DNA from 4 places in the Cupriavidus sp. MPR-AND1C genome. Region 3 is predicted to be linked to each of the others. Evidence: predicted binding sites of a transcription regulator. Region 3 holds the regulator's gene; each other region holds the start of a gene.
The links. Region 3 encodes LexA, which represses DNA repair genes until DNA is damaged. Its sites were predicted from a motif close to ACTGTATNNNNATACAGT; they were not measured.

Region 1 (7,461 bases), on a different contig from region 3:
TCGCGCGCGGCACCGGAAGGCTTGCCGGGATAGAGCGCCGCGTAGGCGCCTTCGTTGGACTGGATGGTGCGCCAGTCATAGCGGGGCGAACAGGCGATCAGCCCGGCGCCGAGCGCGCCCAGGACGATGGCGTTGGCAAGCAGGGACTGCGGCAAGCGGAAGAACCGTGGAAACCAGGCGTGGGGCATCAGGGCGGCGAATGCGGAAATAAGCCGCTATTATCGTAGAACCCGCGTGCCAGCGCTCATCTACATTGCCCGCCAATGCACACCCAGCCATCGATCCAGCCATCGATCCAGCCAATGCGGCCATCCCCCCGGAGTGTCTTTGGCACCGCACGCCGTACCGGCGCGGCGATGCTCGGCGCTTTGCTGGTCGCGGCAAGCACGAGCGCCCTGGCCGCCACGCCCCACCTGCCCCCCGTCAACGATCTCGCCATCCAGGCCGCCGCTGCGGCCAGCCGGGGCGAGCCCCTGGTGGTGCTGGTGACATTGCCCGGCTGCGTGTACTGTGAAACGGTGCGCCGCAACTATCTCGGCCCGCAAGCCGCGGCGGGCGAAATCGAGGCGCGCGAGCTGGACATGACCGCCGACACGCCGCTGCGCAACGCCGATGGCAGCATGACCACCGCACGGGAATGGGCCCGCAGCCGCAATGTGGCGGTAGCGCCCACGGTGCTCTTCCTCGACGCGCGCGGCCGCTCCCTGGCCACGCCGCTGCGCGGCATGCAGCCCGATTTCTATGGCGCCTACCTTGAGCAGGCGCTGGACCAGGCCCGCTCTGCCTTGGCAAGCAAGACGCATTGAGGCGCACGAAGGCGCACGCAGCTGCGGCCAATCGTCGCATCCGCGGCGGCTCGGTGAATGCAGCCGGCAGCGTCCCGGCAGCGGCAGTAGAATAGTGGCTTGTCTGACCTGTCGGCGAGCATCATGACGACCTCCGCTTCCCCCACCGCACCCACCCCGGCAAGCACCGCCTCGCGCAAGCTGTGGCCTGTGATCGCCGCCGTGCTGCTGGTTGCCGTGCTGGGCTGGTTCGGCTATCGCGCCATCGCCCCCGCCAATGCGGCGCCGCCCGCCACGTTCACGCTGCTGTCGGGAGAAAAAGTCAGCACCGCCGATCTCAAGGGCAAGGTCTACCTGGTCAACTTCTGGGCCACCAGCTGCGTCACCTGCGTCAAGGAAATGCCGGACATGGTCCGCACCTATGACAAGTTCAAGGGCAAGGGCCTGGAGTTCGTCGCCGTGGCAATGAGCTACGACCCGCCCATGTACGTGATGAATTATGCGCAAACGCGCAAGCTGCCGTTCAAGGTGGCGATGGATTCCGACGGCGCGGCCGCCAAGGCATTCGGCGAAGTGCAGCTGACCCCGACCACCTTCGTGATCGACAAGGACGGCCGCATCCTCAAGCGCTATGTGGGCGAGCCCGAGTGGGACGCACTGCACAAGCTGCTCGACGGCGCGCTCGCCAAGGCGGCCTGAGCCACTGCCTGGCCCGCCGCCTCCGTCCGGAAAGGTGCCTTCCATGGCACCTTTTTTTATTGCCGGGCGCCGTCGCGCAACGCCCGGCTTGCGCAGCCCGGCTGTATGGATATACAGTTGCCAGCAGCTTTCTCCGCCCATGCTGGCCAGCGCACTTGCGCGCGGCATCCCCTAAGGCCCCCGCTCCGTGTTACTCGATCCCGATCCCAGCGCCGTGCTTTGCGATGCACCCGCCGTCAAGCAACCCGATACCGTGGATGCCGCCGCCCCCGATACGCCGGCCTACCTGTCCACCCTGAACCCGGAGCAACGCGCGGCCGTGACGCACGAGCCCGCCGCGCCGCTGCTGATCATCGCCGGTGCCGGCTCGGGCAAGACCAACACGCTGGCGCACCGCGTTGCCCATCTGGTGCTGGGCGGCGCAGACCCGCGCCGCATCCTGCTGCTGACGTTCTCGCGCCGCGCGGCGTCGGAGATGGGGCGGCGGGTCGAGCGCATCGTCGACCAGGCGCTGGGCATGCAAGCCTGCGGGGCGGGACGCGCGGCTCTCACATGGTCCGGCACCTTCCACGCCATCGGCGCGCGCCTGCTGCGCGAGTACGCGGAAACGCTTGGCCTGTCGCCCAGCTTCACCATCTGCGATCGCGGCGACGCCGCCGACCTGATGAACGTGGTGCGGCACGACCTGGGCCTGTCGGCCCAGGCTTCGCGGTTCCCGCGCAAGGAAACCTGCCTGTCGATCTACTCGCGCGTGGTCAACACGCAGGCGCCGCTCGAAGACGTGCTCAAGCACTGGTTCCCGCGCTATGCCATGTGGACGGATGCGCTGCGCGGACTATTTGCCGGCTATGTGCAAGCCAAGCAAAAGCAGCAGGTGCTCGACTACGACGACCTGCTGCTCTACTGGGCGCAGGCACTGGCCGAGCCCGCGCTGGCGCAGGACATGGGCGCGCGCTTCGACCACGTGCTGGTGGACGAATACCAGGACACCAATGCGCTGCAGGCTGCCATCCTGCTCGCGCTCAAGCCCGACGGGCGCGGCCTGACGGTGGTGGGCGACGATGCCCAGTCGATCTACGCCTTCCGTGGCGCCACGGTGCGCAATATCCTCGATTTCCCCACCCAGTTCACGCCGGCCGCGGACATGGTCACGCTGTCGCGCAACTACCGCTCCACCCAACCCATCCTGGCCGCCGCCAACGCGGTGATCGGGCTGGCGGCCGAGCGCTATACCAAGGACCTGTGGTCGGAGCGCGGCTCGGCCGAGAAGCCGGAGATCGTGGTGGTCAACGACGAGGCGGACCAGGCCCGCTATGTGGTCGAGCAGATCCTCTCGCGGCGCGAGGCCGGACTGGCGCTGCTGTCGCAGGCGGTGCTGTTCCGCGCCGCCGACCACAGCGCGCAACTGGAGATCGAGCTGGTCCGGCGCAATATCCCGTTCGTGAAGTTCGGCGGCTTGAAGTTCCTGGAATCCACGCACGTGAAGGATGTGCTGGCGGTGGTGCGCTGGCTGGAAAATCCGCGCGACCGCATGGCAGGCTTCCGCAGCCTGCAGCTATTGCCGGGCGTGGGACCCAAGACTGCCGCTCGCGTGCTCGATGCGGTGGAAATCGCCACCGAGCCGCTGTTTGCCCTGGAGTCCTTTGAGGCGCCGCCAGCCGCCGCCGAGGCCTGGCCCGACCTGCTGGCGCTGGCACGCAGCCTGATGGCCCCGGCCGCGCCGTGGCCATCCGCCTTCGAGCAGGTGGTGGCGTGGTACCAGCCGCACCTCGAGCGCCTGCACGACGACGCGCCCGCGCGCGCCGCCGACCTGCAGCAGCTGGAGCGTATCGCCGCCACCTACGCGTCGCGCGAGCGCTTCCTGACGGAACTCACGCTGGACCCGCCGGACGCATCGAGCGACGAATCCGGCGTGCCGCTGCGCGATGAGGACTACCTGATCCTGTCCACCATCCACTCGGCCAAGGGCCAGGAATGGAAGGCCGTCTATGTGCTCAATGCCGTCGACGGCTGCATGCCTTCGGACCTGGCCACCGGCACCACCGAGGAAATCGAGGAAGAGCGCCGGCTGCTATACGTCGCCATGACCCGCGCCCGCGACCACCTCGACATCGTGGTGCCACAGCGGTTCTATGTGCACCAGCAGACCGCCTATGGCGATCGCCACGTCTACGCCTCGCGCACGCGCTTTCTGCCCAACCGCGTGATGCCGCTGTTCCACAGCCGGTCCTGGCCGCCGCCCCCGCCGGTGGCGGACGCGCCGGCCAAGGCGCCGCTGCCCAGGCTGGACCTGGCCGGGCGCATGCGCGATATGTGGAAATGAGCCCGCGTGTCAGTTGACCGCCGCGCCAGCCGCGCGCACCACCCCCACCAGCGCGCCGGCGCGCAGTTGCGCGGCAATGGCTTCGATATCGTCGGTCATGTAGCGATCCATCGCCAGGAACGGCACGCGTTCGCGCACAAAGGCAAAGACCGCGCGGCCCGCCGGCGACAGGCTTTCCACCGCGCCGGCCAGCTCGGCAGCCTGGCAGGCTGCGAGCAGCTCCACGGCGAGGATGTACTGGTTGTTGTCGATGATGCGGCGTGCATTGCGCGCGCCGATCAGGCCCATGCTCACCACGTCCTGGTTGTCGCCGTTGGACGGCACGCTCTGGATGCTGGCCGGGCTGCAGATGGTGCGGTTCTCGGCGATCAGCGCGGTGGCCGGATACTGCGCACCGGCAAACCCGCAGCTCAGCCCCTCGTTGGCGGCCGCCAGGAAAGCCGGCAAGCCGTTATTCAGGTGCGGGCTGAGCAGGCGGTTGAGGCGACGCTCCGACACCACGCCGAGCTGCGTGGCCGCGATGGCGAGGAAGTCCATGGCAAACGCGACTTGCTGGCCATGGAAATTGCCGCCGTGGAACAGCTCGCCGTCGTCGAAGAACAGCGGATTGTCGTTGGACGAATTCAGCTCGCGCTCGACCACGGTGGCGCAGTGCCCCAGCGTGTCGCGCACCGCGCCCAGCACCTGCGGAATGCAGCGCAGCGTGTAGGCCTTTTGGATAAACACGCCGGTGCCGGTGTTCTTCTCGTCGCCGGCGCGGGTCTTCATTTCGCCCGCCAGCTGGCCATGCCCTGAGAGGCGCGTGGAACCCGCCAGCAGCGCGCGCAGGTTGGCCGCCGATTGCACCTGGCCCGGATGCGGCTTGGCGATGTCGTGGCCGTGGGTCATGAAGGCATCGGCCGAGGCGTTCAGCCCTTCGAGCGCCAGCGCCGCGATGATCTCGGCCTGCGTCACCTGGGCGCGCATGGTTTCCAACAACAGGCACGCCATGCCGGTCATGGCCGAGGTGCCGTTGATCAGGGCCAGCCCTTCCTTGTGGGACAGCTTGATCGGCTCGATGCCATGCTCGCGCAATACCTGCCCGGTGGGCGCGGTAGTGCCGTCGGCCAGCAGCACCTTGCCTTCGCCGATCAGCGTGATGGCGATATGCGACAGCGGCGCGAGGTCACCGCTGGCGCCGAGCGAGCCCACCTGCGGCACGGCGGGCGTGATGCCCGCCTCGACATAACGCAGCAATTGCTCGATCACCAGCGGGCGTACCGCCGAATAGCCCCGCGCCAGCGCATTGGCGCGCGCAACCATCATCGCGCGCACCTCTTCGCGCCCGAACAGCGGGCCCACGCCGGCGCAGTGGCTGCGCAACAGGTTTTCCTGCAGGGCGCCGGCATGCTCGATATCCACCCAGTTATGCACCAGCTCGCCAAAGCCGGTGGACACGCCGTAGATGGGGATATTGGACGAGGCAAGTTCCTCGAAACGCGCACGCGCATCCGCCACATGGGCACGCGCAGCCTGGTCCAGGCTGGCCGGGCGACGACCTTGCGCCACCTGCGCCAACGCGGCGGCGGTGAGTTGCTGGCCATCGACCTCGACGGCCGTGCCGCCCAGGCGGCTGGATGCGTGCTGGCTGGATACCTCGTTCATTGCGTGTTCCGGATGAGCTGTTCGGGCCCGCGAGTGTATCAAGAGATGTTGACCCGAGGCGCCCAGCGGCCGGTTCACCCGGAAATGCCGGAAGCGCAGGAAGCGCAGGAAGCGCTACAGCCCGTAGCGCTTGATCTTGTCGTACAGCGTCGCCTTGCCCACCTGCAGCAGATCCGCCGCCTGGCTGACCGCGCCGCCGGTGCGCGCCAGCGTATCGGCGATGACGGCACGCTCGTAGTGCTCCATGCGCTCCTTGAGCGGCGTGGAGTCGTCGAGCGCATCGGCGCGCGTACCGCCCTCCGGCACGCCCAGCACCAGGCGGTCGGCGGCGTTGCGCAGCTCGCGCACGTTGCCGGGCCATGCGCGCTGCATCAGCGCCTGGCGCTGCAGCTCGGAGAGGATGGGCACGGGACGCTGGTAGCGCACCGCCGCCACCAGCATGAAATGCTCGAACAGCGCAACGATGTCCTCGCGCCGCTCGCGCAGCGGGGGCAACGGGATGGTGACCACGTTGAGCCGGTAGTACAAATCCTCGCGGAACGTGCCTTGCGCCACCAGCGTCTCCATATCGCCCTTGGCCGCGGCCACGATGCGCACGTCGATGGCGATGGAGGCATTGGAGCCGAGCCGCTCCAGCGTGCCCTCCTGCAGCACGCGCAGCAGCTTGACCTGCAGCGCCAGCGGCATGCTCTCGATCTCGTCGAGGAACAGCGTGCCGCCCGAGGCGTGCTCGAGCTTGCCCACGCGGCGCTTGCCGGCGCCAGTAAACGCGCCGGCCTCGTGGCCAAACATCTCGCTCTCGAAGATGGCCTCGGGCACCGCACCGCAGTTCAGCGCGACAAAGGGCGCTTGGTGGCGCGGCGACAAAGCATGCAGGCTGCGCGCCACCAGCTCCTTGCCAGTGCCGGTCTCGCCGTTGATCATCACGGGGACATCCGTGGCGGCCACGTTGGCCACCAGCGTGCGCACCTGCTCGATGGCCGGCGAGCGCCCGATGATGCGCGTGCCCGCGGCCGGGCCGGCCAGCTCGCGCCGCAACGCGCGGTTCTCCAGCTCCAGCGCGCGCCGCTCCAGCGCACGGCGCACGGTTTCGGTCAGGCGGTCGGCGCCAAAGGGCTTCTCGATAAAGTCGTAGGCGCCTTCGCGCATGGCCTGTACCGCCATGGTGATATCGCCGTGGCCGGTGACCAGGATCACCGGCACGCCCGGCGCCGCATTGCGGCAGTGCTGCAGCAGGTCCAGCCCGCTGGCGCCGGTGAGGCGCACGTCGGTCACCAGCACGCCGGGAAACTCCGGCGACAGGTGCGGCATGGCGGCCTCGGCCGAGGGCAGCGCCAGCACGGAGAAGCCAGCCAGCTCCAGGCTCTGCGCGGTGGCCTGGCGTACCAGGGGTTCGTCTTCGACGAACAGGACACGCAATCCGTCTTGCATGGCAATGCTCACTCAGTATGGGTGGGAGAGATGGAAGTGGCGCCGTCGCGGGGCGCGGCGCCTTCGGGCGCGGGCGCGCGCCGTAGCATCACCACGAACTGCGCGCCGCCGCCGGGCCGGTCGGCCGCGCTCAGTTGCCCGCCGAACTCGCGCACGATGGACGACGAAATGGCCAGCCCCAGGCCGAGTCCCTGGCCGATCTCCTTGGTGGTGAAGAAGGGTTCGAACAATCGCGGCAAGGCGTCGGCGGCGATACCGGTGCCATTGTCGCGCACCGCGATGCTGACGGTGCCGCCGTGCTCGCTCACCGCCACTTCCACGCAGGGCGCGTGTGGCGCCGCGGTAGCCAGCGCATCGAGGGCGTTGCCGATCAGGTTGAGCAGCACCTGCTCGAGCTTGAGCTCATCGGCCCACACCGCCGGCCCGGGCGGCTGGGACAAGCCCTCCACCTTCAGCGTGACATGGGCCAGGCGCGGGGCCATCAGCGCCAGCACGTGGTCCAGCGCGGCGCGCACATGCACCGCATGCCGTCGCTGGCGCGCCTTGCCGGCGAACAGCTTGAGCTGCCCGGTAATCTTG
Region 2 (7,461 bases), on a different contig from region 3:
ACGTCGCGCAGCGCGCTGCGCGAGCGATAGGTGATCAGCGACGCCGCCAGCGCGGCGCGGTTGCGGCCGTATTTCTCGTAGATGTACTGGATGACTTCTTCGCGCCGCTGGTGCTCGAAGTCCACATCGATGTCCGGCGGCTCGTCGCGCTCGCGCGAGAGAAAACGGCCGAACAGCAGGTTGGCATCCGCGGGATCGACCTCGGTGATGAACAGGCAATAGCAGACCAGCGAATTGGCTGCCGAGCCGCGGCCCTGGCACAGGATGCCGCGGCCGCGGGCAAAGCGCACGATGTCGTGCACGGTGAGGAAGAACGGCTCGTACTGCTTCTCGCGGATCAGCGCGAGCTCCTCCGCCAGTTGCTTGCGCCATGCGGGCTCGAGCCCTTTGGGGAAGCGCCGCAGCACGCCTTTCATGGTCTCGCGGCGCAGGTAGCTGAATGGCGTCTCGCCCGGGGGCACCAGTTCCTCCGGGTACTCGTAGCGCAGCGACGCCAGCGAGAAATCGCACATGGCGGCCACCCGCAGCGTCTGCGCCAGCGCCTCGCGCGGGTACAGGCGCGACAAGCGCTGGCGCATGCGCAGGTGCTGCTCGGCATTGGGCGCCAGCGCCATGCCGCATTCGGCCAGGGGCTGGCCCACGCGGATCGCGCTCAGCACGTCCGACAGCGGCTTGCGCGAGCGCACATGCATGGTCACCGCGCCGGATGCCGCCAGGGGCACGCCGGTCAGCGCCGCGGCTTGCTCCAGCCGCAGCCGGTGCGCGGCATCGGCATAACCCTGCAATTGCTCGAGCGCGATCCAGCCGCGCTCGCCAAACGTCTGCCGCATCCATTGGGCTTGCCGCAGCAGCTCGGCGGGGTCCGGGCAATACGAAGGCAGCAGCAGCGCCAGGCAATCGGGCATGCCGCGCAGGTGGGCCTGGTCCGGCTGCGGCGCGGCGATGTCGTCGGGATGCAGCGCGTAGGCGCCCTTTTGCACGCGCGTGCGGCCCAGCGTGATCAACTCGCTCAGGTTGCCAAAGCCTTCGCGATTTTGCGCCAGCAGCACCAGCCGCAGCACAGGCCGGCCCGCGTGGTCGGTGAGCGTAAAGCGGCTGCCGATCAGCAGGCGGAAATCCTGCGCGGCACGGGCCAGGGCAAGCAGGCGGTCATGGCGGCGCAGGCGGGCCTGCAAGGCGTCATCGGCGCTCCCGGCGGCAGTGGCGTGCGGCAAGGCAGGGAATTCGCCCTCCCCTCGATGCTCGCCGTCTTCGTCGTCGCCCTCCTCCGGCTCCTCCGCTGCCTCGTCCTCATCCTCCCGCAGCCCGGCGGCCAACCGCGCCGCGCTGCGCTCGGCCGCATCGCGGGTGCGTTCGCGCAGGTCCTTCAGCGCATGGTGCGCGCGGGCCGTGCCTGCCACCGAGCATTCGTCGGTCAGCGCCAGGCCGCGGTAGCCGAGCGCAAACGCGCGCTCGATCAGCTCGACCGGATGCGATGCCCCGTCCAGGAAGGTGAAATTGGAGATGCAATGCAGCTCCACATAGTCGGGCAACGCCGGCAGCAGCGCCGAAAGCGCCGGCGGCAAGGCAGAGAATGAAGGGTTGGCTGGCTGGCTCGACATGACAAAGATTCGGGCAAAGATCCGGGCAAAGATTCAGGCAAACAAGCCATGCAGGAACCAGCGGTACTCGCCGCTTTCCTCACGCCCGGGGCGCTGGCGATAGACCCAGCAGCGCAGCCCGTCCGCCCGTTGCGCAACGAAGTAATCGCGCGTGGCCAGCGCGCCGTCCCACCAGCCGGATTCGATGCGCTCCGGGCGCGAGAGCAACGTCAATGGCCCGCCGTGGCAAGGCCGATGGCGCTGCACAGTCAGCGCCACGGGCTGCGCCATCAGCCACAGCGGACGCTCCGGCATGCCCGCCGGGGCACGCTGCGGTTCGCGCGGCGCGCGCGCAGGCATCTCATCCACCGGGCACCAGCGGTTGGCGCGCTCGGGCCGGTGGTCGGCCAGCGGCTGCGGTTGCAGCACGTTCTCCCGGCCCAGGCGCGCCATCAGCGTATCGAGCACGCGGCCCAGTTCCGCCGGCGTGCCGCCCGGCTCGGGAAACAGCGCATCGCTCTGCGGCACGCAGGCCTGGACCGACTCCACCACCAGCAGCAGGCTCACCGCCGGCACGCGGAACTGCACCTTGTCCAGCCGCTCCTGCAACAGCCTGGACAAATGCACCGGATCGCGGCTGGGCTGCGCCAGGCTGATCGTCACCGGCGTGGCCTGCGTCTCGGCGCCCAGCCGGTAGCGCTCATGCTCCAGCCGCAGCACAAGATGCGTCACGCCCGCCTGCTGCACGGCCAGCCAGCCGGCCAGCGCCAGCAGCAAACGCTGCGCGCCCGCCATCACGCCCTGCACGGATTCGGTCCGGCCTGGCAGCTCCATGCGCTGCGAGAAGGTGGCGGGCGCGCTGAACCACGTAAAACGCACCGGCACCTCGCCATAGGCCTGGTCCAGCCGCGCCAGCAGGTCCGGCCCCAGCCGGCGCCGCAGGCCGGCACGTGGCAGGCCCCGCACCTCGCCCACGGTCCGGCAGCCGATGCCATCGAGCCAGCCATCGTCCGCCAGCCCTTGCAACATGCCCACCGGCAGCCGGTCCAGCAGCCGCGCCATGCGCGGCAGCCCCACCGCGCGCCGCGCCGGACGCACCAGCCCGCCCCGGCGATCCCTGCGCAGCGGCTGCGCCGCCAGCCACGCCGCCCCGAAGGCCGTCGGCCCGCAGCCCAGCTGCAGGAACACCCCCAGCCGCCGCACCCGCGCATACACCGCCCGGCACAACGCAAGATGGCCGCCAAACAACCGCAGGCTGGCCCCGGCATCGATCATCACGGTAGCCACCCCGGCATCCGGATGCACCGTGACATGCGGCGTGAAATGCAGCAACGCCAGCGCCAGCGCCGTCATCACCTGCGCCTCGGCCGCCGGCTCGCGCTGCAGTTGCACCACCTGCGCCGACAACGCCTGCACGCCGCCTCGCCGCATCCCCGCCTGCACCCCCAGCGCCACCGCCGGGCCGTTGGCCAGCACCACCCGCTCGCGCTCCATCACCGCCACCGGCACGCTGTGGTGCAGCAGGCCGGCGCAGGCGCGATGCGCGTCGGGCTCAGGCCAGTTCGGCTGCAGCGCGTCCAGCGACAGGCGCGGCAGATGCACCGCGATCCAGTACGACATGGGCTTGCTCTCCCGCAACGGCTTGGGAAACCGGGGCATTCAGGGGGACCGGCATCGACGGGGCCTGCGGCGTGGCCATGGCCGGCACCGCCATCATCTCGCCCAGCGGCAGCACCAGCGGCGTATCGCGCACCGGGCCGCGCCGCTTGTGGAACACGACCGACACGGCATTGCCCGGCGCCGGCGACAACAGCAGCCGCAGCACCGCCGGCGACGACTCGCGCAGCACGCTGGCCGGCCGGCACGCCCACACCACGGCGTCTCCCGCCTGCGCCAGCACCTGCAAGCGCCGCAGCGCCTCGGGACGCGCCGTGGGCAGCCACACCATCACCCCGCCAAAGGCCTGGCTGCGCAGCACCTGCTCCGCCGCCCACAGCACATCCGCCTGCGCCGCGGCCCGGCTCGCGCCAGCGGGCGGGCGCACCCAGTACAACAGGCGCGCCGGCAAACCCCATTCGGCCAGGCACGTTGCATTGGGCAGGTGCGGCGGCCCGATCAGCGCCACCCGGCGCTGCGCCGCGGCCAGCGCCAGCAAGGCCGGGCGCAGCAGCCGCAACTCGCCCACGCCGGGGTCGGCCAGCAGCAGCTCTGTGAGCGCGCCCACCGGCCAGCCACCGCCCGGCAACTCGGCCGAGAGCGCGTCATGGCCGGTCGGCAAGGCCGGCACGCTGCCCGCCCGGCCCAGATGGCCAAGCTGCCCCGCCCGCCACAGGCCGGGATAGCGTTGCTCCAGTGCGTCCAGCGCCCCCTGCCGGTCGGCCACGGGCGGCTGCGCCAAAGGCGAATCGCCCGATGCGTCGGGCGATATGGGGAAGAGTTCGGCTGTCATGTGATGCGTGCGGCTCAGCCCTAGGGGACTGACAGGAAGTTTCCGGATACTGTATGTTTATACAGTACCACGGATGCGCGCAAGGGTGAAGCGGTGTAGACGTCGATGACAACCCGTCTCGGGCCGCCCGTATGCCATAGACGTAGACGTAGACGTAAACGTCGTCCACGCTCGGATCTCAATTTCCTTATGGTCAGTTGAGCGCTGTTGACTCGGTTTTGGACACCACCATTCTTTATGGACTCGATGCGTGGCGCGAATCGTTGCATTCCGCTATGTCAAGTTAGCAAAACTGGCACGCCGGGTACTGGGGATCGAATGACTCCGGCGCGCCGCTGGCGTCAGTTAGCCTGCTCACCCTTCTTTGGCTCCCCCGGCATCTGTGCCTTCGCGGCCGCGTCGTTGGCCTTTTGGTGCTTCTTCTCGTGACTCCTGGCCGCCTTCTTGTCCCTGTCATAATCGCGCTTGGCTGCCTTCTTCGTGGCCTTGTATTCGTCCGAAGCCTCCTTGTTGGCCTCGCGGCGCTGGACAAGTGGATCCTTTGGGGCCTCGATCTGCGTCCGGCCGGCAGGCACCGTCGCGTTGCTGCGATCGGGAGGGGCACCCGGCGCCTGCGCAAAGGAAGCCGCACATATCAGGCTGGCGGCCAAGCCGCTGCTGGCTTGCAGAAAGCGAATCGACTTGTTTTTCATCATATCGGACCTCATGTTTGTGAATTTGACACGGCATTTCGGCACTTTGCGAGTAGCACCGCAAAGACAGTCTTGAGAGAGATCGAGGGCCGCTTCTGTTGCGCAATTCGCCTGCGTTTAGCTTCCTGCCCTTGCTGCCGGCGGCCCCCCGATTCAAAAGGCTACTCGCAATCGGCGCCGTCTCCGACAGGCGCATAAAACAGTATGCGCACAGTGGGCCTAGTCCCTTTGAGCCAAATCAACGTCCGACGCGAAAGAACGGTTCGTCTCCAGGTACTGGATGTGATGTTGACGCGCAACAGCCAGGGTGGTACCTGAGGTCATCGAACGGAAGTCCCCTCCATTCGAGGCTCCCCCAATGCGTGCTCAGCGCCGAGCCGTCGGCCCGCGCTATCGAGTGCATGCTGGCCTGCCGCCGCCCATGGTCGCGGCAAGCCTCAGCCGGATGACGCGCTCGCCCGCTTGCGCTTCGGGCGTATTTACCGCTGGCCCCGGCCCCCGGGCGTGTACCGCTAATGTCAAGCAGCGCTCGCTGCTGAGCCTGGCAGAAGCCACGAAACTCAAAGCCGAACACAGCGAATTGGTGCAGGTGATCCGCCAGGTGAGATCGATGGCGGATCGTGTTGCCAGCCTCGCCGGGGCGGTAGCTGCAGCGGAACATGCACAACGCAATCGGGCTCCGCGCCAGCAATTGCTTGATGAACGCCACGATGAGGCCGGGCCCGTTTCGCGCGGCATTGCGCTGGATCAAGCCGCGCGCCGTGCCACGGATAATACTGGAGCGGAGATGCCGGCGCCCTGTCGGTGCTAGCGAATAACCACGAACCGATTCCATCATGGCTGGCAAGCATATCCTTGGCTTCGTCGCGGCGGCGGCGTTGGTCGGGCTCGTCATTACGGCGTTGCCCGTCCACGGCGCGCAGCCAGATGCCGACATCCTTCTCCCCCAGGTACAGCAGATCAACGGGATCTCTTATGTCTCAGGCGGCATCGGGGAGGACGAGGTAAAAGCCATGCGGTCCATCGCGGGCCGCTTCAACGTACGGCTCGGATTCTACGATGCGAAGGGCGGCGCGGCCCTGTCCGACGTCGTGGTGACAATCGAGGATACCCGTGGCGAGCGGCGTCTGCGCGTTGTCATCGCCGGGCCCTTGCTCTATATGCAGCTGCCGCCAGCCACATATACGGTGCGTGCCCAGTTTCGCGGCGATAGCCAGTCTCGCAAATTCACGGTCGGGCGTAACGCAATCAATTACCTGTTCCGCTTGCGCATCAATGAGTTGGAAGACGGCTGGGTCTATTGCGAGTCGCGGTGTCCGCGGCGCGGTCGGTGAAGCCGGCATCCACGCCCTCCGTCTCCGGCTGGCACTTGCGCGACGCGAGGGAACTCGCCCGCGAGCAAGGGGTTGATCCCGCTCAAGGCCTGTCCGAAGACGAGGCGCGGCTGCGCGCAGGGCGTCACGGCCCGAACGCGCTCCAAGAGACGTCTGGGCGCGGACTGCTTTCGCTGGTCGCCGCGCAGTGCAAGGACTTCATGGTCATCGTGCTGCTGGCGGCCGCGATCGCCTCCGGCGTCATCGGCGACTTGAGCGACACGCTCGCCATCCTGATGATCTTGCTGCTCAACGCCGCCATCGGCATCGCGCAGGCCTGGCGCGCTGATCGCGCCATCGCCGCGCTTCGCCAACTCGCGGCAGCCCAGGCCACGGTGCTGCGCGGCGGCCATTTGGAGACGGTGCCGGCAAGCGTCCTGGTGCCGGGTGACATCGTCCAGCTCGAAGCCGGAAACCATATCCCCGCCGACTTGCGGCTGATCGAAGTCGCCCAACTCCAGGTGGACGAATCAGCGCTAACGGGAGAGTCAGTCGCGGTCGCCAAGCAAAGCGTAGCCATGTCGGCCAACAGCAGCGCGTTCCTCGCCGACCGCCTCAACATGGCGTTCAAGGGAACGGTCGCCACGCATGGGCGCGGAACAGGGATCGTGATGGCCACGGGCATGGCCACCGAGTTGGGCAAAGTCGCACGACTGCTCGACACGGCAGAGCGCAGCACCCCATTGCAGCGCCGCCTGGCAGGCTTCGGCAGGCGACTGTCGATCGCGGTGTTGGGAATTTGCCTTGTGATTTTTGGACTGGGCGTGCTGCGCGGCGAAGGCCTGCTGCCGATGGCGCTCACGGCGATCAGCCTGGCCGTGGCCGCGATCCCGGAAGCCCTACCCGCCGTGGTCACCGTGCTGCTTGCGCTTGGTGCGCGCAGGATGGCGGCGGTGCACGCGCTGGTAAGGCGGCTTCCGTCGGTGGAGACCCTAGGCTCCGTCACGACGATCTGTTCCGACAAGACCGGTACGCTGACACAGAATCGCATGCAAGTAGAGTTATTGCTGGCCAACGGGCGCCAATGGGTCCCGGGCGATTCGCTGCCGGGCGCCGTCCATCGGGAGGCGCTGCTTGCCGCCGTTCTGTGTAACGACGCCCGCCAGTCCGGTGGCGATACCCCCGGGGACTGGCAAGGAGATCCGACCGAAACGGCACTGGTACGGGCAGGCCTGTCCGGCGGTATCGACAAGGCCGCGATGGACGAGGCCCTTCCTCGCGTCCAAGAGCAGCCGTTTGACTCCGGGCGCAAGAGAATGACCACGGTCCACTCAGGCGCACACGACTACGTGGCCTATACGAAGGGCGCGCCAGAGTCGGTGCTGCCGTGCTGCGAAGCGCGATGGACGCCGGACGGTCCCGCGCCG
Region 3 (7,461 bases):
CGTCCACCGTCGAGTTTAGCGCGATGGCCCGGGAAGGCGGTTGGTTCCAGATCCGCTAAGCTGCCGACATCTACACCCGCCAACTCGTGGCCAGGAGGCAACCATGGATCGTCGCGACTTTCTTGCCCTTGGTAGCGTGCTGCTGCTTGCCGTCCGCGCCGGCGCAGAAGAGCTGATCGGGGAGAGCCTGAACGGCGTGGCTGCTATCGGTGTCCGGCGAGGCGCGCGAGCGCCTGCTGCGCGTCGCCGGTGCGGCTATGGCAGATGGGCAACTGAGTGCGGGTGACGTGCGCTACGGCTGGCTGGATGCTAAGGCCTTCGTGCCGGCACGCGACTTCAAGGGCATCATGCCCGAATGACAGGGAATTGGCGGTCCACGCAATCTTCTCGATGTGGCGAGTCTCGATGCCTTGCGTGGTGATCGAGCTGGCTGTTAGGGGGCGGGGGTGGGGATGAGGGTGCCGAGTATTCCCACCGTGGGAATATGGCGGGATATGGCGGGAATAGAACATCGCTTTGGGACGCGCAAACAAAAACAGCGCCTTAGCTAAGGCGCTGTTTTGTAAAGAGAATTCTGGGGTGGCTGATGGGACTCGAACCCACGACGACAGGAATCACAATCCTGGACTCTACCAACTGAGCTACAGCCACCGTCGATGTCGTTTTGCTTGGTGCCGAACGACGAAGAACAAGATCATACAATGCCAAGAGACGGATGGCTAGTACTCGGCACAAATTTTTTTGGTGCCTTCCATTAACCAGCCAGCTTGGACGATTCCTCCAACTCGAGCATTCGGCAGATAGCGGCCATGCTGCCAACCATGGTGCGTCGTTGTGCGCCCTGGTAGATGCGCACGCCTTTGGATTGGCGGAAGGGCACGGGCTTGACGGGGCGGCGGGCGGAGAGGCGGTTGGCTGGCAGCATGGCTACACCTGGTGACTTGCAACAACAGTTAGCGGTACCCGCTATGCGGGTGCGTTGGCACAATCGGGTGTCGGCTTGTTCGGGGTTCGCCCGCCTCAGCCGCACTCGTCAGAACGCGCTGGGTCGGATGAGGCCGACAGCGATGCCTTCTAGTGAGAACTCTTCGCGGCCGGCTTGCACGATGATGCTGGGGAAGTCGGGGTTCTCGGCTATCAGCTCGATGATGTCGCCGCGGCGGTTGAGGCGTTTGACGGTGACGTCGTCGCCCAGGCGCGCTACAACGATCTTGCCGTTGGCGGCTTCGCTGGCGCGCTTGACGGCGAGCAGGTCGCCATCGAGGATGCCGGCGTCGCGCATGCTGAGACCACGCACCCGGAGGAGGTAATCGGGCTGCACGTCGAACACCGAGGCGTCGACCTGGTATTGACGGTCGATGTGTTCGGCGGCGAGTATCGGGCTGCCGGCTGCGACGCGCCCGACCAGTGGCAGGGTTAGCTGCATGACGCCGGCCATAGGCAGGGAGAACTGGTCGGGCAGCTCCGAGTCGCTGCGGGAGACCTTGAGGCGGATGCCGCGGGAGGCGCCGGGGGTGAGCTCGATCACGCCTTTGCGGGCCAGGGCACGTAGGTGTTCCTCGGCTGCATTGGGTGAGGAGAAGCCGAACTTGGCGGCGATCTCGGCGCGCGTGGGCGGGAAGCCCGTGTGCTGGAGGCTGCTGCGGATCAAGTCGAAAATCTGCTGCTGTCGCGGTGTCAGGGTCGCCATGGTCGCCGGTGTTTGTGAGCACTGTATGTTTAAACAGTATGCTGTGATTTTATACAGTATCGAGTGAAGTGCAAGCGGAATTTTTGGGAGTTTGCGCATTGACAGGTGCGTCCCACGGGTCTTGGCGCGTGCCGTGACGGGCGTGCGGAGGGTTACAATCCGCGGCACCCGAAGCGTCTTGCGCTGCTTGCTGTTCAACTTTTCTGGCTCCCGGCCACTTTCCCGCCATGTCTCTCCTGCCTCGTGTCGTCGTGCTCGCTACTGGCGGCACCATTGCCGGTTCTTCTTCCAATCCAGCTAGCAGTGCGAAATACCAGGCGGCGACGGTGCCGGTGACGGCGCTGCTTGACGCGGTGCCGGCGCTGGGCGCGGTGGCGCGGATCGAAGCTGAGCAGCTCGCACAGGTAGATAGCAAGGACATGTCGTTCGCGCTCTGGTCAAGGCTGGTGGAGCGCGTGGCGTTCTGGTCCGCGCAGCCCGATGTGTCGGGCATTGTCATTACGCACGGCACCGATACCCTGGAAGAAACGGCCATGCTGCTGCACCTGGCTTGCGTGGGTACGGTGCCAGTTGTGCTGACGGCTGCGATGCGGCCGTCGACCTCGTTGTCGGCGGATGGCCCGTTGAACCTGCTGGATGCGGTGCGCGTGGCGGCGGATGCTGGCGCGACGGCGAAGGGCGTGCTGCTGGTGATCAATCAGGAGATCCACGCAGGGCGCGATGTGATGAAGGCGCACACATCGGCGGTGAATGCGTTTGTGTCTCCGGTATCCGGGCCGATTGGTTTTGTTCAGGACAACCTCGTGCGCTTTGTGCGCACCCCCAGCCGCTTGCCGGCCAAGGCCTGGCCGGTTCCTGGCGCATGGCCGCAGGTCGAGATCGTGGCTAGCTATGCGGAGCCGGGCCGGATCGTGGTGGATGCCTTGGCGCAGGCGGGCGTGTCGGGCTTGGTCGTGGCGGCGGCTGGCAACGGGTCGGTCCACCAGTCGCTGGTGGAGGCGCTGACTGATGCTGCTGGCGCGGGCGTGGCAGTGGTGCGCAGTTCGCGCACAGGAGCGGGGCATGTGGCGATTCCTGCGCCTCCCCGGCCTGCGGCGGGCGTTTTTGTTTCGGCCGGCGACCTCAATCCTTATAAGGCGCGCGTGCTCCTGGCGCTGGCTCTGGCTGCTGAGCCAGGGCTGGCAAAGGACCCGGCGGCGCTGCAGGCACTATTCACCGAAAACTGAGGCGTCTTGCTCCCGATAGCAAAAGCACGCTATACTTTAAGGCTATTCAACCTTGCTGCACCGGACATGGCGCTCGGGCAGCTTATCCAAAAGGAGCGTCAATGCGTCATTACGAAATCGTATTTATCGTCCATCCGGACCAGAGCGAACAAGTCCCGGCCATGATCGAGCGTTACAAGACGCTGGTCACGTCCCAGGAAGGCCAGATCCACCGCGTGGAAGACTGGGGTCGCCGTCAGATGGCCTACATGATCCAGAAGCTGGCCAAGGCTCACTACGTTTGCCTGAACATCGAATGCGGCAAGGAAACCCTGGCTGAACTCGAACACGCGTTCAAGTTCAACGATGCAGTGCTGCGCCACCTCATCGTTCAGACCAAGAAGGCTGAAACCGCACCGTCCCCGATGATGAAGGAAGTGCAGCGCGAAGAAGCTCGCAAGGCCGCGCAACAGACCAGCGAAGTCCAGGCCGCCTAAGTGCGGACTGTTGTGGTTGCCGCCGGCGTTGATCGCCGCAGCGGCAAGTGCGGGCATCGGTGCGGGAGAGTGCGTTGAACCAGTTAAGGCTCTGCGCAACGCTCGCGGAACGCGATGCCTTGCGTTACACCCCGGCCGGGGTCCCCGTGGTCAACTGCATCTTGCAGTACGCGGGCGAGACGGTCGAGGCGCAAACGCCCAGGCAGGTGGAGTTCGCCATCGCCGCCATGGGAATCGGTCAGATCGGCCAGCGGCTTGAGCGTACCCCGCTCGGCGCGATGCTCGACTGCGAAGGATTCCTGGCCCGCAGGCACCGCAACAGCAAGGCTCTCGTCTTTCACATCACTGGATGTAAAGCATTCGAAAAGGATTGAATCATGGCATTCGTCAAACGTGACAACAAGAACAAGAAGCGCTTCCAACAGCAAAACCCGCTGTTCAAGCGCAAGCGCTTCTGCCGCTTCACCGTGGCTGGCGTGGAACAGATCGACTACAAGGATCTGGACACCCTGAAGGATTTCATCGGCGACAACGGCAAGATCACGCCGGCCCGCCTGACCGGCACCAAGGCGCACTATCAGCGTCAGCTCGACACGGCCATCAAGCGCGCGCGTTTCCTCGCGCTGATGCCCTACACCGACCTGCACAAGAACTGATCGGCCCTAGGTCCGTTAAGGAGAAAACACGATGCAAATTATTCTGCTTGAAAAAGTCATCAACCTGGGCAACCTGGGTGACATCGTTCGCGTGAAGGACGGCTACGCCCGTAACTTCCTGATCCCGAACAAGAAGGCCCGCCGCGCTACCCAGACCGCTATCAGCGAGTTCGAAGTCAAGCGCGCCGAACTGGAAAAGGCAGCCGCTGAAAAGCTGGCAGCTTCGCAAGCCGAAGGCGAAAAGCTGAACGGCCTGACCGTGCAAATCACCCAGAAGTCGGGTGTGGACGGCCGCCTGTTCGGTTCGGTGACCAACGCCGACATCGCTGAAGCCCTGGCTGGCCAAGGCTTCAAGGTCGAGAAGGCGCAAGTGCGCCTGCCGAATGGTCCGCTGAAGGTTGTTGGCGACCACCCGGTCAGCGTCTCGCTGCACACCGACGTGCTGGTCGACGTGACGGTTTCCGTCCTGGGCGAACACGTCTAAGCTTCGGTGTTGCTGCCGGTTCCTGCTTGTCCTTCGGGCAGGTGGGAGCCGGATGCCAGCGCCACTTGCTTGACCAAACAAAAAGGCAGGAGCGCGATGCTCCTGCCTTTTTGTTTGGCCGCACCCCTTGCTTGCCCGATTGCCCGATTGCCCGATCGCTACAAGGCGGGGCCGGTTGTCCCGCCGTCACACGGCAGGATGCCCCAACGGCTGGCTGCGAATTCTCCGCCGGCGCGCTGGCGCCGACCGTTATAATCCCCCCCTATGAACGCGCCTGTCGCAGACCCCCAACTAGACAATCTCAAGGTACCGCCGCATTCCATCGAGGCCGAGCAATCGGTGCTGGGTGGCCTGCTGCTGGACAATGCCGCCTGGGACCGTATCGCCGACTTCCTGAACGAAGCCGATTTCTATCGCTTCGATCACCGGATGATCTTCCAGAGCATCTCCCGGTTGATCGCCGCGACCAAGCCCGCCGACGTCATCACCGTCTACGAGTCGCTGCAAGGCGCTGGCAAGGCGGAAGAGGTGGGCGGCCTGGCCTATTTGAATTCCCTGGCGCAGAACACGCCCAGCGCGGCCAATATCCGCCGCTATGCGGAGATCGTGCGCGAGCGCTCGGTGCTGCGCAAGCTGGTGACCGTGGCCGACGATATCGCTACCGCGGCCTTCGCCCCCAAAGGGCGCGAGGTGCGGGAGTTGCTCGACGAGGCGGAATCCAAGGTGTTCGCCATCGCCGAGGAGGGCTCGCGCGGGCAGAAGGGGTTCCAGGAAATCCAGCCGCTGCTGACCCAGGTGGTCGAGCGCATCGACGAGCTGTACCACCGGGACTCGAGCACCGACGTCACTGGCGTGCCTACCGGTTTTATCGACCTGGACCGCATGACCAGTGGCATGCAAGCGGGCGACCTGATCATCGTGGCGGGGCGCCCCTCCATGGGTAAGACCGCTTTCTCGCTGAATATCGGCGAGCACGTGGCGGTGGAGCAGGGCCTGCCGGTGGCCGTGTTCTCGATGGAAATGGCGGGTACGCAGCTGGCCATGCGTATGCTGGGCTCGGTCGGCCGGCTTGATCAGCACCGCTTGCGTACCGGCCGCCTGCTTGACGAAGACTGGCCGCGGCTCACGCATGCCATCCAGCGCATGAACGATGCGCAATTGTTCATCGACGAAACACCGGCACTGAGCTCGATGGAGCTGCGCGCCCGTTCGCGGCGGCTGGCACGACAATGCGGCCAGCTCGGACTGATCGTCATCGATTACCTGCAGCTGATGTCGGGCTCGGGCGGCGGGGAAAACCGCGCCACCGAAATCTCGGAAATCTCGCGCTCGCTCAAGGGCCTGGCCAAGGAACTCAACTGCCCGGTGATCGCACTGTCGCAGCTGAATCGAAGCCTGGAACAGCGCCCGAACAAGCGCCCGGTGATGTCCGACCTGCGTGAATCCGGCGCTATCGAGCAGGATGCCGACGTGATCCTGTTTATTTACCGCGACGAGGTCTACAACCCCGATTCGCAGGACAAGGGTACGTCCGAGATTATCATCGGCAAGCAGCGTAATGGCCCAATTGGCACCGTGCGGCTGACGTTCCTGGGGCAGTTCACCAAGTTCGACAACTTCAGCGGCGGCCCCGCCTTCTTCGACAACGACAACTGAAGCCAGTCGTGGCGCGGCTTGCCGGGCATCGTGGCTCGGTGGCCACAGTCGATCGTGCCTGCCGCGTGTCAAAGTCCCCCGGCATCGCGGCACAAACCTGTAAAATATTGCGTTTTGATGACAGCCGCCCTCGGGCGGCTGTCGTTTAATGCGTATCCGCCTGATTCAGTAACTACCCGCGGCGCCCCCGCGCTTCGACAAGGAACATTCCATGTTCGGCCGATTCATGCCCACTGAGGGCAAGTTCTTCGAATACTTCAACCAGCATGCTGATTGCGCGGTGACAGCCGCCCGCGAGCTGGAAGTGCTGGTCAACGACCTGCCCAATGCCGAGGCCCACGCCCGCCGCGTGCAGGCCACGGAAAAGAAAGCCGATCGCATCACGCATGACACGATCGACCTGCTGCACAAGACCTTCATCACGCCGCTGGACCGCGATGAGATCCACAAGCTCATCACCACGATGGACGACATCCTCGACCTGATGGAAGACGTGGCGGAGACCATTTCGCTGTACGACGTGACCAGCCTGACCGATGAGGCACGCAAGCTGGCCTCCATCTGCGTGCAGTGTTGCGACCAGGTCAAGATCGCGGTAGGCCTGCTCGAGGACATGAGCAATGCCGGCGCCATCCTGAAGACGGCGCAGCAGATCGACCAGCTCGAGTCCGAGGCTGATCGCGTGATGCGCGCCGCCATGTCCAAGCTGTTCCGCGACGAAACGGACGTCAAGCGCCTGATCAAGCTGAAGGCGATCTACGAGCAGCTCGAAACCATTACCGACAAGTGCGAGGACGTCGCCAACATTCTCGAAGGCATCGTCCTGGAAAACGCCTGAGGCACAAATCGGCATGCAAACAATACAAATGAGCCTGTGGGTCATTGGCCTGCTGGTGGCTCTCGCCCTGCTGTTCGATTTCATGAACGGCTTTCACGATGCCGCCAACTCGATTGCCACGGTGGTGTCGACGGGCGTGCTCAAGCCGCACCACGCGGTGGCCATGGCGGCCATGTGCAATGTGGTGGCGATTTTCATCTTCCACCTGAAGGTGGCGGCAACCGTCGGGACTGGCACGATCGATGTCAATATCGTCGATCACTACGTGATCTTCGGTGCCCTGATGGGTGCCATTGCCTGGAACCTGATCACCTGGTACTACGGCATACCCTCGTCGTCCTCGCACGCGCTGATCGGTGGCTTGGTCGGGGCCGCGGTGGCCAAGAGCGGCACCAGCGCACTGGTGGGCGGCGGTCTTCTCAAGACCGTGGCTTT
Region 4 (7,461 bases), on a different contig from region 3:
AAGGTAGGGCTTGCTAAGGCCTGCCGCTGCCGCCAGCGCATCCTGGGTCATGCGGCGATATTCCCGCCAGGCCTTGACCGGGTTGTCCCCGGCGAGTTCGGCGTCCAGGATGGCGGCAGGGATCCGAAAGCCGTTGTCCTGGCCCTTCGCCTGGCCTGGCAGTGCATCAAGCATCGGGTCCTCGACCCGATGCTTGATGCGCTCCCACAATTCAATAGGCACTACCGCAAACTCGGGGCGGCCGTCGCGTTCGATGAACTGAATATGGATCATGGCAAGGCACCTCCTCGATGGGCATTCCCGGACATTCCCCGGCATGGCTTGGGCGGCCGGGCCGAATGCCTGGTGAACGCGATCGTGTGCATCTTCATGTTAGCCATTGCAGCTAACCATGATGCAAATATTGTTTGCTGGTTGCCATCGCGCACGATGTGCCGAACCTTGAGCACTGGCCGGCGCGCAACCCGTCAACCCACCTGAACGTCCTCGCCCACGATCGCATCAATTTGCGCATACAGCCGATCCGACTCTTCGTCCGCCTGCAGTTCCAGATCAATCCATGCAGGCTTGATCGACGGGGCAGCCCCCGGCCCGCGCCGCGAAACGACCCGGATCAACCGTCCACCGCGCGCCTGTATGAACGCAGCCTCTGCTTGTGTGGACACATCGGGAACCACAACATCGTGGCCGTCGTGCCGGGCCAGCGTTTGCGCGAAGTACCCGACCAGCACATCCGGATCCATCGCCGAACGGATCCAGGATTCCCGAAGCGTGTACAGCAACTGGGCCGGTGACTTGCCGAGCGCCGGGATGACGTCATGGAATTTTGCCGCGCTGAAGTACGTCTCACGGATGCCCGCACAGGCCTGGATCATGTGGCGCAGCGGGGCGTCGAAGGTGATGACGTGGAAGGCGCGGCTCCCGCAGGCCAGGTAGTTCGTGATGCGGTCCTGGCCGGAGCCAGGGCGGCCGCAGAGTCCTATGAGCATGAAGTTTCCTTGGTCGTGCAGCGTCAGGGAAGTCGATGTCATAGATTACCCATGGGTAACTAAAAATGCAAGATCATGAGGTAATCTGGGTGCCTCGGCGGGATAGTGCGGAGCGAGCAGGGCGGGGTGAGACATCCGGCAAGCCGGATGTCGCGCTTATCTCAGCTTGTGGATGTTTTCTTGCGTGGCTTGGCGGGTGCCTGCGTGCCGCTTTCGTGAACGGCGTTGCTGGCTAGCTTGAATGCCGTGCTTCTCCCGCCGGTCTTCAGGACGCGGGCAGTTCTGGTGTTTTTCTTGTATTTACGCACCGATTGCACGGTTTCGACCTGGGTGATCAATTCGATGGCAGCGAGCATCCTGTCGATGTCTTCGTTGCGCAAGCCATTGATCAGGCGGGCGAATCGGGCGGCTATCTCGGGCGGCAGGGTTTCTTCTTTCGGGGGTGCGGCGGCGTCTTGTGCCTCGCCGTCCAGCCACAGGCGCGGCAGGCCGAGCTTGGCTTCGATGTCGCGAGCGAGATGTTCGCCGATGCGCTTTTTTCCGGCTTTACCTGTGTTCGAGAATATGCGGGAGAAGTATGAGGGGTCGCGGTCCAGCCGGTCTGATAGGCGCGCTATAGAGCCGCCGAACTGTTCGGCCATGATCTGGGCTAGGCGCTGTTCACGCGTGTCTTGAATATCCATGGCCCATTAAACCTGTGCATTACCTGAAGGTAAATTTTCTGTTGGTACTGATAATTCAATGACTAATGGGTAACTTAGTGGATAATTTAGCGGGTAATTCGGTGGGTAATTTACTGGGTAACTTAATGCGTGGTTTATGCATCAGGAGGCGTTTTCCAGCCATTGATGAATGGCGTGAGAGGCTGGCCGGGGTGCCGGGGATTCTGCTGGTGTGTCATCGTCGTGCGGTATCGCTTCGCCAGTCACCGGCCTGGCGTGGATCAGTCACACTCGATACGGTTGCGGCCGCGTTCCTTGGCGCGGTAGAGCGCCCCGTCGCTGCGCAACAGGGATAGGTCCGCGCTGAGATCGGTGGCATGCATGAGGGCAATGCCGACGCTGACGGTCAGCGTGACGATCTGGCTGCCGTCAAGCAGTGCGGTTTCCGCGATCTGATGCTGGACGCGCCTGGCAAATCGTGTCGCCGTCTCAAGGCTCGCATCGGGGAGCACCACGGCAAATTCTTCGCCGCCGATGCGGCCGGCGAAATCGTGCTTTTGCAATGCATTGCGCAGCAGCGCCGCGAAACGCCGCAGGGCGTGGTCGCCCATGGCGTGGCCCCAGGTGTCGTTGATGGCTTTGAAGTGGTCGAGGTCAAACGTCAGGACGGCGGCAGGGCGGCTGTCCGTGCGCTGGATCCGGGCAAGCTCCTGTTCGATCCGCGCGACGAAGTGACGGCGATTGGGTAGTTGCGTCAGGAAATCGATGGTTGCAAATTCCTGCAGTTCTCCCTCGATGCGCTTGCGCTCGGTCGCGTCCGTGATAAATCCATGCCATAGCGTGCTGCCGTCGTCGAGCCGCCGGGGACGCGCGTCGCCTTGCCGCCAGCGCAGTCCTTGCCGGGGCAGTTCGACGCGGTACTCGAGGTGCCAGGGTGTCAGGCTGGCGGCGGACGCCTGAAGCGAGGCGCGGTAGGCTTCCAGATCGTCGGGGTGGATGACGGCATGGATGGGGCCTGTGCTGGCGGCTACCTGTTGCGGCGTGAGCTCGTAGATATCGGCGATGCCGGCGCTGGCGTAGGACAGGAAGGATTCCCCCGTTGGCAGCAGGCGATGCTGGAATACCAGGCCGGGGACTTCGTTGGTCAGGCTGGTGACCAGGTCGACGGTTTGCTGCAGTTCTTCGGCCAGTGCCTGGATGGCCGTGATATCGGTGGTGGTGCCGATCATGCGCAGCGGCTCGCCGTTGCCGCCGCGGCTGACCACCTTGCCGCGGCTGGATATCCATTTATAGCTGCCATCCTTGCAGCGGATCCGGTGGTCCACCGCGTAGCTTTCCGTTTCCTGGTTGAAGTGGGCTTGTATGGTGGCCTGGACGTAGGCGAGGTCGTCGGGATGGACGCGGGTATAGCTATCTTCGATCCGGTTGGTGATCTCGGATTCTTCATAACCGATGATGGCTTTCCAGCCGGCCGAGTAGTGGATGCAGCCCGACTGGATATCCCGGTCCCAGACGCCCGTGCCGCTTCCCGCGATGGCCAGCTCAAGCCGCTTTTCGTTTTCCTCGAGCCTGCTGGCGTCGTCGTTCAGTTTGCCCTGGGCCAGGTCGCGCTCGACGATAGCGACCGCCATGTCGGCAAAGTCCTGCAGCAGGCCGCGCTCCGCCTGGTCCAGTTCGCGTGACCCTGCATCGAGCAGCCAGAAGGCGCCAAGCCGGCTGCCGCTCGATGTGGTCAAGGGGCACGCCGCGTGAAAGCCCATGGGCAGGCCGTCGATGAGGATGGGAACGTCGCCGGGATGCGCATCATCAAGCACGTCATGCAACGTAACCAGGGCAACCGGGACCTTGAAGAGGTGCCGCGCGAGTCGTGTCAGCGCGTCAAACCGCGCTTGCTGTAAGGCGACTGTCAGGCTTAGCCACCTAGAGGTGTCGATGCGTTCATGTCTAGCTTGCGCTTCGGTAGAGGCCCGCATATCCAGGTCAAATGACAATTGACGTTAGCCCGAGGGTGTTGATTGTGCGGATTGTGCGCAGGTGCTGCAACGTTATGCACGGCTGTGCCAATACTATCAGACGGATCGGCTCAAAGCGGGGCCGGCTAAGCGTTGTCGGCGAAAGGCAACTCTGCCTGTACCGGCAGCGCAGCCGGCGCCACTTCTCCCGCGGGCGTCAGCGCGCTGACCCTCACGCCCAGCAAGCGGATCTTCCGGTCCAGCGCAACGCGTTTGACGCATTCGGTGGCGGCGCGCCGCAGCTGTGCGGCGTCCGCCGTCGGGGCCGGCATGCTGAGGTCGCGGGTGACGGTGTGAAAGTCGTCGTAGCGCAGCTTGACGCCGATGGTGCGGCCCACGTAGCCCTTGCGGCGGAGGTCTTCCGCCAGGCGCTGGCACAGGCCGGTAAAGACTTCGGAGAGCGTCTGGCGGTCTTGCTTGGGGTGCAGGTCGCGCTCGAAGGTGGTTTCCCGGCTCATGGACTTGGGCTCGGAGCTGGTGACCACCGGGCGTTCGTCATGGCCTTGCGCGATCTCGGCCAGCCAGGCGGCGTAGCTGCGGCCGAAATGGGTCTGCAGCATGCCCAGGTCCGCGCTGGCGAGGTCGCCGACCGTGGCGATGCCCAGCGCCGCGAGCTTCTCGGTGGCCTTCGGGCCGATCCCGTTGACCTTGCGCACGGGCAGCGGCCAGATGCGCAGTGGCACGTCGCTGGCTGCCAGCAGGGTGAGCCCGTCGGGTTTGTCGAGTTCGGAGCCGATCTTGGCGAGGAGCTTGTTGGGGGCGATGCAGATCGAGCAGCTCAGTCCCGTGGCTTCGCGCACCGCTTGCTTGATGCGGGTACCGATATCGTCGGGCTCGCCCGGCACCTCGCTCAGGTCGATGTAGATCTCGTCGATGCCGCGGTCTTCGATGTCGCTGGTGAAGGTGGCGACGGCAGCCTTGAACAGGCGGGAGTAGTGCCGGTACGAGTCGAAATCCGTGGGCAGCAGGATGGCGTCCGGGGCGAGTTGCGCGGCCTTCATCATGCCCATGGCGGAGAACACGCCCAGCGCGCGGGCTTCGTAGGTGGATGTGGTGACCACACCGCGCCCGGCGTAGTCGCGCAGACGGGCAAAGCGCCGGCTGCCGTCGGGAAGTATCTCGGGGACCGCATTGCGTCCACCACCGATCACCACGGGCTTGCCGCGCAACTCAGGGTATCGCAACAGCTCGACGGACGCGTAGAACGCGTCCATATCCAGGTGGGCGATGCGGCGGGGTGCAGATGACATGGGGCGTCGGCGGGTGACTGTATGCATATACAGTATATCGAATTCTGCCGACAATACCGCTGTGCCCCGGTCGCGCTACCAGCGATGCACGTAGGTGGCCGTCATGACGATGCCCGCCGGCGCGAAAAAAAAGCCCGCGAACTGCGCGGGCCTTTGAAAGCGCAGCCGGTGTAAGCGGATCCGGCCGGCCCGCGATTGTCGCAATGGACGCCGGAATCTCTTTCCCCTCTGGCGATGGGATCAGCGCAGCAGGAAGGCGATATCGTCGACGCTGATCTGCGCCGGCGCGACGCCGCGGCGCTGCTGGAACAGGATGTGCTGGAGGACCTGGCGGCGCTGCCTGGCGAAGACGGCCAGGTCGATGGGAATGCCCGCCCGGGCGTAATGCTCGACCAGCAGCTTGTAGGCACGGTGGCGCATCTGCAGGGCTTCGCCTTCGGCGCGCAGCCGGCCGGTATCTTCCGGCGGTGTCACTTCAATCTGGCGTAACGCCTCCATGGCGGCGGCGTGCATGTCGCGATAGCGGTCCAGTTCGGTCTGGGTGGCGTGCAAACGCTCGCGCAGCGCGCGGATCTTGCGCTGCAGCTTCAATGTCATGCCGACGCCGTGCTCGATGAGGGCGACGGTTTCCAGCGCGTGGCTGGCTGCGGCGATCGTGTTTTTCCAGATGCCCCTGTCCGTCACCTCGACGTCCGGCGCCCAACCGTTGCTGGCTCCGCGCAAGCTTTTCATAAGACCCCTTGACCCTTGTGTTGATGTCCGGCGGACAGCTTTATGGTTGCCGTCCTGTCCCGGACCGCGGCGATCGTGCCACCGCGGTTGTGATGGGAATCGTACGGTCTGGCCGCGCGCGGGCGAAGTAGAAGATGCTTAGATCTGGTTTTCCCGACACCTATGTCGCGTCATGTCTGTGCGGCTCGACACCAGGTTACCGGTAAGCGAAATGGCGATGAGAAGCGGTCTTCTCCAGACTTGCTGGTGGGATGGTTGCCCAATTCGGCGCAAATCCGGCAGTCCCGCCTTCTATGCCGTACAGAGGGGGCCGAATCGGACTAGGATACAGAAATGGCACTTAATTTTCCCAATCCCAGCCGGAGTTACGACCCATCCAGGCATTGCGTATGCTTTTGGGGCTACGACAGTTCGCGTGAGATCTCCTTCGAGGTCGACCGCGCGGTACTCTCCAACCTCAGCCCCGAACTGCGCCCGGACGAGCCTGCCGTGCTGGAGGCATTCGACCGCCACCGCGACCACATCCTGGAACTCGCCCGCGGGCTCTATTCCCGCAGCCGGCAGAACAGGTACACCATCTCCTGACAGCGGCGCTAAAAGCGGCCAGCACTGCCGCGACACCAGCGGCATGCTGGAGGATGGCCGGCGCATGGCCAAATAGCTTCTTTCTCGCCAGCGGCCCGGCCGGCGCGAGGATCAGCTTTCCTGCGCTTCCAGCGTGAAGCCGGCGCCGTCGTCCTGGCGCAGCATCGTCACCAGGGCGGGCATGGCTGCCTCCAGGGTTTCCTTCAGGCGCCACGGCGGGTTGACGATGAACATGCCGCTGCCGTGCAGGCCCAGCCCGCCGGCGACGGGGTGCTTGACGCGCAGGGTGACGTGCAGCCAGCTCTTGAGCGGCAGTTTTTTCAGCTGCACCGGCAACTGCACGGATTCGCGGCGCTGCACTTCGGGATACCAGATCGCGTACATGCCGGTGGCAAAGCGCTGCAGGCAATCCTGCAGGCTGCGCACTACGCGGCCGTAGTCCTGCTTGTCCTCGTATGAAGGGTCGATCAGCACCAGTGCGCGGCGCGGCGGCGGGGGCAGGATGGCGTTGATGCCAGTAAAGCCGTCGCCGTCGTACAGCATGACGCGGCGGCCGGCGCCACGGAAGTTGTCGCGCAGCACCTGGATTTCGGTGCTGTGCATCTCGAACAGGCGCAGGCGGTCCGCGTCGCGCAGCATCTGCCAGGCGAGCCACGGCGAGCCGGGGTAGTGCTTCAGGTTGCCGTCCGGGTTCAGCGTGCGAACCTGCTCCAGGTAGTCCTCGACCAGCGTCGGCATGGGCCGCTTGGCGGCGGCGGCCTGCCACAGCCGGGCAATGCCGGTCTCGAACTCGCCTTTTTTCTGCGCGTAGGCGTGATCGAGCGCGTACAGCCCGGCGCCAGCGTGCGTGTCGATGTACCAGAAGGGCTTGTCTTTCTGGCTCAACTGCTCCAGCAACTGGACCACGATGGCGTGTTTGAGAACATCGGCGTGGTTGCCGGCGTGGAAGGCGTGACGGTAGCTGAGCATGGCGAGGCGGGAAAAGGTCGTGCGGGGCGTGCGGGTGCCGGCCTGGAGGGGCCGGCGGCACAGGGCGCTATGCTACCATCGCCGGGCTTTGGGGCGGCCCTGCGGCATGCCGCAGGGCGCGCCTGGCGGGCGATTGCCGGCTTCTTCGCCAGCCTCCGCTTCCAATGCACTTCCAATGCGCTTCGCGTCTGACGCTCCTGCGCATTTCCCATTCTCCCGACCTCAGCCGCTTTGTCGCCTTGTCCATGTCCCGCAGCCTAGA

Region 1: the regulator LexA is predicted to act here: its motif matches at 1,585-1,602, upstream of AC1RWI_RS17340 (ATP-dependent helicase).
Region 2: the regulator LexA is predicted to act here: its motif matches at 4,078-4,095, upstream of imuA (translesion DNA synthesis-associated protein ImuA).
Region 4: the regulator LexA is predicted to act here: its motif matches at 4,930-4,947, upstream of dinB (DNA polymerase IV).

The regions. Positions count from the first base shown of each region.
Region 1 covers NZ_JBXASU010000029.1:37,264-44,724, reverse strand. Annotated here, with positions in the region: gene AC1RWI_RS17355 (hypothetical protein) at 1-188, opposite strand, end outside; gene AC1RWI_RS17350 (thioredoxin fold domain-containing protein) at 303-806, shown strand; gene AC1RWI_RS17345 (TlpA disulfide reductase family protein) at 930-1,484, shown strand; gene AC1RWI_RS17340 (ATP-dependent helicase) at 1,738-3,807, shown strand; gene cmdF (tyrosine 2,3-aminomutase) at 3,817-5,451, opposite strand; gene AC1RWI_RS17330 (sigma-54-dependent transcriptional regulator) at 5,566-6,882, opposite strand; gene AC1RWI_RS17325 (sensor histidine kinase) at 6,891-7,461, opposite strand, start outside.
Region 2 covers NZ_JBXASU010000045.1:8,266-15,726, forward strand. Annotated here, with positions in the region: gene AC1RWI_RS22555 (error-prone DNA polymerase) at 1-1,601, opposite strand, end outside; gene AC1RWI_RS22560 (Y-family DNA polymerase) at 1,635-3,200, opposite strand; gene imuA (translesion DNA synthesis-associated protein ImuA) at 3,133-4,029, opposite strand; gene AC1RWI_RS22570 (hypothetical protein) at 4,371-4,724, opposite strand; gene AC1RWI_RS22575 (hypothetical protein) at 5,558-6,055, shown strand; gene AC1RWI_RS22580 (cation-translocating P-type ATPase) at 6,052-7,461, shown strand, end outside.
Region 3 covers NZ_JBXASU010000021.1:166-7,626, forward strand. Annotated here, with positions in the region: gene AC1RWI_RS13985 (hypothetical protein) at 210-359, shown strand; tRNA gene AC1RWI_RS13990 (tRNA-His) at 576-651, opposite strand; gene AC1RWI_RS13995 (hypothetical protein) at 755-925, opposite strand; gene lexA (transcriptional repressor LexA) at 1,034-1,690, opposite strand; gene AC1RWI_RS14005 (asparaginase) at 1,918-2,916, shown strand; gene rpsF (30S ribosomal protein S6) at 3,018-3,392, shown strand; gene priB (primosomal replication protein N) at 3,467-3,766, shown strand; gene rpsR (30S ribosomal protein S18) at 3,770-4,048, shown strand; gene rplI (50S ribosomal protein L9) at 4,080-4,532, shown strand; gene AC1RWI_RS14030 (replicative DNA helicase) at 4,797-6,188, shown strand; gene AC1RWI_RS14035 (DUF47 domain-containing protein) at 6,400-7,026, shown strand; gene AC1RWI_RS14040 (inorganic phosphate transporter) at 7,040-7,461, shown strand, end outside.
Region 4 covers NZ_JBXASU010000018.1:31,683-39,143, forward strand. Annotated here, with positions in the region: gene AC1RWI_RS12730 (helix-turn-helix domain-containing protein) at 1-273, opposite strand, end outside; gene AC1RWI_RS12735 (hypothetical protein) at 468-989, opposite strand; gene AC1RWI_RS12740 (hypothetical protein) at 1,151-1,672, opposite strand; gene AC1RWI_RS12745 (sensor domain-containing diguanylate cyclase) at 1,933-3,642, opposite strand; gene dinB (DNA polymerase IV) at 3,750-4,913, opposite strand; gene AC1RWI_RS12755 (hypothetical protein) at 5,154-5,645, opposite strand; gene AC1RWI_RS12760 (DUF1488 family protein) at 5,979-6,230, shown strand; gene AC1RWI_RS12765 (23S rRNA (adenine(2030)-N(6))-methyltransferase RlmJ) at 6,342-7,199, opposite strand; gene mnmC (bifunctional tRNA (5-methylaminomethyl-2-thiouridine)(34)-methyltransferase MnmC2/FAD-dependent 5-carboxymethylaminomethyl-2-thiouridine(34) oxidoreductase MnmC1) at 7,445-7,461, shown strand, end outside.